2 regions of the Paenibacillus sp. 203 genome follow, and region 2 is predicted to be linked to the other one. Evidence: riboswitches for the same ligand, from Rfam matches in the RefSeq annotation. Region 2 holds a riboswitch; the other holds the start of a gene.
What was found. A riboswitch is a leader RNA that binds a small molecule or an ion and turns the genes downstream of it on or off. The one in region 2 is predicted to bind cyclic di-GMP.

Region 1: another riboswitch for cyclic di-GMP. It lies ahead of WA407_RS10375 (glycosyl hydrolase); the one in region 2 lies ahead of WA407_RS17040 (transglutaminase-like domain-containing protein).

What each region holds. Positions count from the first base shown of each region.
Region 1 is NZ_JAXCHD010000004.1:220,473-223,899, forward strand. Features, by position in the region: gene WA407_RS10370 (sugar phosphate nucleotidyltransferase) at 1-1,279, shown strand, start outside; cyclic di-GMP riboswitch class I at 1,435-1,515, shown strand; gene WA407_RS10375 (glycosyl hydrolase) at 1,529-3,103, shown strand; gene WA407_RS10380 (hypothetical protein) at 3,152-3,427, shown strand, end outside.
Region 2 is NZ_JAXCHD010000007.1:33,139-36,565, reverse strand. Features, by position in the region: gene WA407_RS17050 (DUF445 domain-containing protein) at 1-64, opposite strand, end outside; gene WA407_RS17045 (helix-turn-helix transcriptional regulator) at 601-1,476, shown strand; cyclic di-GMP riboswitch class I at 1,584-1,662, shown strand; cyclic di-GMP riboswitch class I at 1,701-1,782, shown strand; gene WA407_RS17040 (transglutaminase-like domain-containing protein) at 1,891-2,604, shown strand; gene WA407_RS17035 (collagen binding domain-containing protein) at 2,975-3,427, shown strand, end outside.

The sequences.
Region 1 (3,427 bases), on a different contig from region 2:
GGAGGGGATTTCGGAATCCATGGTACAGCGGGTATGGAGACAATTGGGAGACAACGGATTATCAGAATCCTCGTTTATTGCGACAGGGAGAGCACAGGTCGAAATGATCCAGAGTCAGGTCGGGCCGAATACGCGCATCATTGTTGAGCCGGAACGCAGAGACACCTTTCCTGCGATTGCGCTGACAGCGACTTATCTATATTCCATTGCTGGTGTTTCCCCTGATGAAATTATAGCTATATTGCCTGTAGATCCTTATGTTGAGGATGCTTTCTTCGCTTCCGTAGCCCAGCTGGAACATACACTCCAGGAGAGTGAAGGCAAGCTTGCTTTAATCGGGGTTGTCCCTTCCTATCCTTCAGAGAAATATGGTTACATTATTCCGAAAAACGATGCCACCCAAGGTAGCACTGGCTACCGCGAAGTGAGCCATTTTCAAGAGAAACCCGACCGGGAGCAGGCGGAGCGTCTGATTGAACGCAATGCTCTATGGAACTGCGGGGTTTTTGCATTCAAATTAAGTTATTTGCTGGATATCTTGGCATCCAAGGGTTTGCCGCTGAATTATGAAGAAATGCAAAAGCAATACGCATCTCTGGAAAAAATCAGCTTTGACTATGAAGTAGTCGAGAAGGAAAAGGATATCGTAGTTCTTCCGTATGATGGTTTTTGGAAGGATTTGGGCACCTGGAATACGCTCACAGAAGAAATGTCTAATCAACAAGTGGGCAGAGGTGTAGTAACGGAGGATTGCGTCAATACGAGTCTTATTAACGAGTTAGACATTCCTGTGGCGATCATTGGAACGAATGATCTGATTGTAGCTGCTAGCCCGGATGGTATTCTTGTGACCAATAAGGCTGAAAGTCCTCGCATTAAGGAAGTGCTCAAGGCTCATGATCAGCGTCCAATGTATGAAGAACGTCGTTGGGGGCAGTATCGGGTTGTGGATTATGTCAAATATGACGAGGGTAACGAGGTATTGACCAAACGAATCCGCGTACGGAAAGGCAAAAATATCAGCTATCAGCTTCATTTCAAACGGAGTGAAATTTGGACCATTATTAGTGGTGAGGCGGAAATTATTTTGAATGAGAAGCTGCACAAAGTAAAAGCTGGTGATGTAGTTCGCATTCCTGAAGGAACGAAGCATAGCATTTTGGCTGTGACCGATGTGGATTTTATTGAGGTGCAGACTGGTTCTGAATTGGTTGAAGAGGATATTGTACGCTTTTGTATGGATTGGAATGAAATTTCCCGTCACCAATTTATCTCATAATTGTTTTCGTAAAAACGAAAAAAAGACGAATTCATGAAAATTCATAGCCCGAACTGTCGAAATTGGGCGAAAACCTGTAAATTCATGAACATGACCTATTAAATTTTGGTAAAAAAAAGTCGATACTTAGGGTAAGAAGGAATCCAAACTCCTTCCAACGATAAACGCAGCCCTGTCGAAAGGCAGGTACGCAAAGCTAAAGGGCCTTCTACAAGGATGGCAGCCTGGCTACCGAAAGGAAGAGCGAAAGTGAGATTCTATTTTATTCCTCTGTATCGACTGATACGTCATGTACTCCCCGTTGTTATGCTTTTTTCATTGTTGCCCGTCGGTTTTGGTGATTCTCTGTCTGTGGCGAATGCCGCTTCATTACAACCTGTTAATTCGGACGCTTCTACTCAGGCCCGTGAACTATACAATTATTTACTCAACATCTCAGGGAAAAAAATAGTCACCGGTCAGCATGATTATTTGGAAAGTCCGGATGAATTAAGTAACAAGGTCCAAAAAATCAGTCAGGCATATGTTGGTCTGCACGGCTATGAGATGGGTGCCATCTCTGGTCAATCCGACACTACAGAAGCAGCACAACGTAAAAATGTCGTCGATAGTGCTATCCGTTGGAGCAGATCCGGTGGTATTGTGACGATGACTTTTCATGAAGCGCTACCGGGTAGGCCACTGACTTGGGCCAATGTACAGGCGAAAGTAAGTCAGGCAGAGTTCAACAAATACGTGACCCCAGGTACTACGCAGTATAACCTCCTCATTGCCGATCTGGATAAGGTCGCTGTATCATTAAAGCAGCTTCGTGATGCAGGGGTTCCGGTTTTGTGGAGACCTTACCACGAAATGAATGGTGACTGGTTCTGGTGGGGAAACAAAACTAATTTTAATCAGCTATGGAATATCATGTACGACCGTTTTACAAACACACATCAATTGAACAATCTGCTGTGGGTATGGAGTCCGAATGCGCCCAATTCGTATACCGTCCCGTATACCCCGAAATACCCGGGGGATGACAAAGTGGACATTTTGGCAGTAGACATTTACAACAATGATTTTAAGCAAAGTCATTACGAAGGTCTGCTCGGGCTGGCACGGAATAAGCCGATTGCTATTGGGGAGCACGGTGAGATGCCTAGTTCTGAGGTGTTGCAGGCTCAGCCTAAATGGGTATACTCCATGACTTGGGGCAAGATGCTGACCGAGAATAACACAACAAACCAAATACAGGATTATATGAATGATTCGAAGAGTTTGACACGGGATGATGTGAAAAATGGGCTGGCAGCAATCGAACAACCTGGGACAGATGTACCGACCTTACCGGACGAGGGACAAAGTGAGCCTATCCCGGCTCCGACTCCTCCTTCCGTCCCTGATGTGGTATATGTGAACGGGCTGCAGGGCGAATATTTTAACAATATGAATTTGAATGGAAGTCCTGCTTTGATCCGTACAGATAGCAAGCTGGACTACAACTGGCGCGCCATTGCAGCTGATCCAAAGGTGAATGCCGATCAGTTCTCGGTTCGCTGGACGGGGAAAATCAAACCACAATATAGCGAGACCTATACGTTCACAACGATATCCGATGATGGTATTCGCGTATGGGTAGACGGCAAGTTGGTGATTGACAGCTGGTTCAAACAAAGCTGGACGGAGCGTAAAGGCAGTATTACTTTGGAAGCAGGCAAAATGGTAGATTTAAAAGTGGAATACTATGATGAAAAAGGCGACGCGATGGCACGTCTAATGTGGGAAAGTCAGCATGAAGCGAAAGCGGTGATTCCCGGAAACGCTTTGTTTCTTCCTTGATTGATACTCTTTCCCGGTCTAAAAATATGAGGAGAGAGGGTGGATCATATGATAAAAAAATGGTTATCCCATAGGTATACAATCGTTTTATCTGGACTATTAGCGGTCGTAGCTATAGCGATGATCGCTTGGTTTATATACACGCCTTCAAGAAGCGCAGAATTGCAGACGGATAAAGTAGCGGCTGCCAGTCCAGTATGGAAGCTGGGTCAGAGGGATGACTCTTCAGCGGAATTCAAAGGTATGGTCGGTAGGGATAATATCGACATTTCTACAGCAGCTACCTCTACCGAATCGTCTGCTAAAGGAGCATTGTCAGCGTTG
Region 2 (3,427 bases):
AGCCTGCTCCCATCATCACAAGTGACCAAGCTGCTGCGGTTTTTGTGTTTTTCGTTTTTCCCATCCTGTAGTCCTCCAAACTGACTGTAAAATTTGTTTCATTACTTCTGTAGTACCATCATATCATTGCCTGTACAGATACCAAAGGTCACTGTACTCTCTTGCGAACAAATTGCATGATATTCAAAATTTTCACATTTTCTTAAATTAAGTTCGCATAACCACACTTATCCATACATTTTCGTGAACAAAATCTCCACAATAAAGCTATAACTATTTTCTAGCAAAATGAGCCCTTTGAATCATTTTGTCGAAATATGGTCCCATTTTTCCCGATACCGAAAGGATATATAACTCAGAAAGTGGAATTGCAAGACTATGGTATATTCATTGAAGAAACTAATTTTCCCCAGCCTCATCCTTTTCAAATAGGTACTTTATGTTATATTTGTTATATATTGTTCAGTCCCTAATCGCTACATGAATTACTTTAATGTGATAAAATAACCTTTGTAAATAGGGACTCCGGTTCTAAAAGGATATTCGTAAAACAAACTACAATTATCTTACTAAAATTGTTTTTTTGTAAAGGAATTGGATATGACAACAAACCAAAAAAATGCCCAGTATGTCTGGAGTGAAGATCCAGTTGCAATTATATGTACACCCTCTTCTTTCGCTAAAAAATCCCTCTTCTATATACAGGAAATAGGCTATTTCAAAACAGATGCTTATGTAATGGAACGACAAAAGCTCACCTCTTTTTTGCTCCTTTTCACCCTGTCTGGAAGGGGGGAATTGCAATATCGAGACAAGGATTATATATTGAAACCTCATGATATGCTTTTTATTAATTGTGAAGAATATGTACAGTACAAAACTTCCTGTCAGAAGACATGGGAGTTTATTAGTGTGAATCTACATGGCAATCTTATTGACCATTTCTATGAACAATTCGATAAACACAATAAGCCCGTAATCTCACTAAAGGATTCAAGTGCAGTATTGGACAAGCTGTACACCTTATTACAGGTACAGCCAGAAAGAAGCTTATCCTCTGAACTGCTCTCATCCAGGCTAATCGTTGACTTGTTAACGATTATTTTGCAGTACCCCTACACCAATCCCAACGCGAATTCAGATGGAACCGCAGAGGTGCGCAAGGTAAAGCAATATCTGGATCAATCCTATTGTGAACGGATCACGCTGGATTCACTTGCAGACATGTTCGCTCTAAACAAGTTCAACCTGGCTAAAAACTTTAAAAAACAGATTGGCTTTTCCCCTATTGAGTATCTTATTAATGTTCGTATCACGGCTGCTCAAGGCTGGCTTAAAACTAGTGATGTAGCTATTGTAGACATCGCACAATATGTGGGCATTCCCAACACAAGTCATTTTATCAATCTGTTCAAAGAGCACATTGGAGAAACGCCTCATTCCTATCGCAAAAAATGGGGAAACCGTATAAAATAGGTCTTATGTATAATCTGCAAGCTTGTTTTGTCGATAAATAGCGAAAATTTGAGATTTAAACTTGCCTAATAGAGTACCTAACTGATAGAATAAATATACAAGCTATTCAGGATAAATGGCAAACTTGTCGAAAGACAAGGACGCAAAGCTACAGGGCCTTCTGTATGATGGCAGCCAGCTACCGGTTGAAGTGGCTTTTTGTCGTGCTTTTTTTTCGAAAACTTTATACGAAATGGCAAACCTGTCGAAAGGCAGGGACGCAAAGCTATAGGGCCTTCTATTTATGATGGCAGCCTGGCCACCGAAAGGAAGTTTTTTATGGGGAAAATGATATTTTCCACACTTCTCCTATTTTTCATGCTATCCGCAATACTCTTAAATTCGACAATTTACGCTGCTGATAGTGTTGTATGGTTGGATCAAAACAATGTAAATCATGGGACGGTCAGTGTGCGTTACTCCGTTAAACCTAACATTAAAACCAAGATTTTGGTTACAAAAGATGCGCAAAAATACTCTTATAATCTGACACCCGGAAAGTCCGAAGAAGTATTCCCTCTCCAGATGGGTAATGGGAACTATAGCATCAGTATTTTGGAACAGCTTAATGGTAATCAATATAAAGTGATAGGACAAGATACGATCGAGTTAAAGCTAAACGATAGCAAAGCGGTATACCTCAATTCCGTTCAAAATATTAACTGGAGCGGTACTAATCAAGCGATTCAAAAAGCCCATGAATTAACCCAAGGCGCAACAACGGATCGTGAGAAGCTTCAAAAAATTTATGATTACGTCATTAGTCATATCAAGTACGACTCCAATCAGGCCTTCGCCTTAACGACTGACTATCTACCGCAAATTGATCGTACGTTAAGCTCGCAAAAAGATATTTGCTATGGTTATGCTTCACTGATGGCTGCTATGTTACGAAGTGTAGATGTACCAACCAAGCTGGTTATGGGCAAATCTTCCTACGTGGACACTTACCATGCTTGGAACGAGGTCTACATCGACAATCAATGGGTGGTCGTAGACACTACAGTAGATGCAGCACTGTATAAGGGTAAACAAAAATTCGAAATGATCAAAGATCCCTCCAAATACATTAAAACAAAGCAATATTAATATCAATGTTTTTATTAATATTATTTTAAAAAATTAAAAAATGAAGAAATAGAACTACATTTCTTGTAGAGCCTTGATCACATGATCAAGGCTCTTTTTCTATCCTTGTTGAGAAATTGTTGAGATGTGGCATGTATTCTAGTCCAGAAAGACATTGAGGTCTAACCCATTATCCTAATTTCGGGACTAAAGGAGGTAATATTCATCCCCGAATGTAAATTTCCATAAATTATGAACAAGAAATCAATGCGGCTAACATAGCATCAGATGAATGATTGATGAATATATAAATACAGCCCTCTTGACCTCGAAGGAATAATCATTAGCCGCTAAATAAAAGTATTTTAAGAATAGGAGATTTGTTTACCATATGAGAAAAAAATGGAATACAGCAGTTGTTGCGTTATTGCTCTTTTTGCAATGCTTATTCAGTACAACACAAGCCTATGCACAAAATCCCGACTCTGCTCTGCCAGTGACCCCAGGAACCGATCCGGTTCAGAGTGTGACTAACGATGTATATCCAAAGCCCTCAGAGCCTATTAACATCCCACCTGCTGTCCCGGCTCCAGCCGTTGAGGCAACTGCCAGTTCAACTTCTGAAGTGAGGGCAACTCAGGAAAGTATTTTAACCAAGCTAACCCTCACAGATTCCTCTGGAAGTGTTATTGATGCAGTGTATAATCCCGATAGTCGTATTGATATTGGCTCCGCCATCCATTTAGGGTATGAATGGGAGCTGCCGAACCATACGTATAAAGCTGGAGACACCTTTACCTTTCAATTACCTGAGCAATTTCAAATTTACACAGACATTACATCT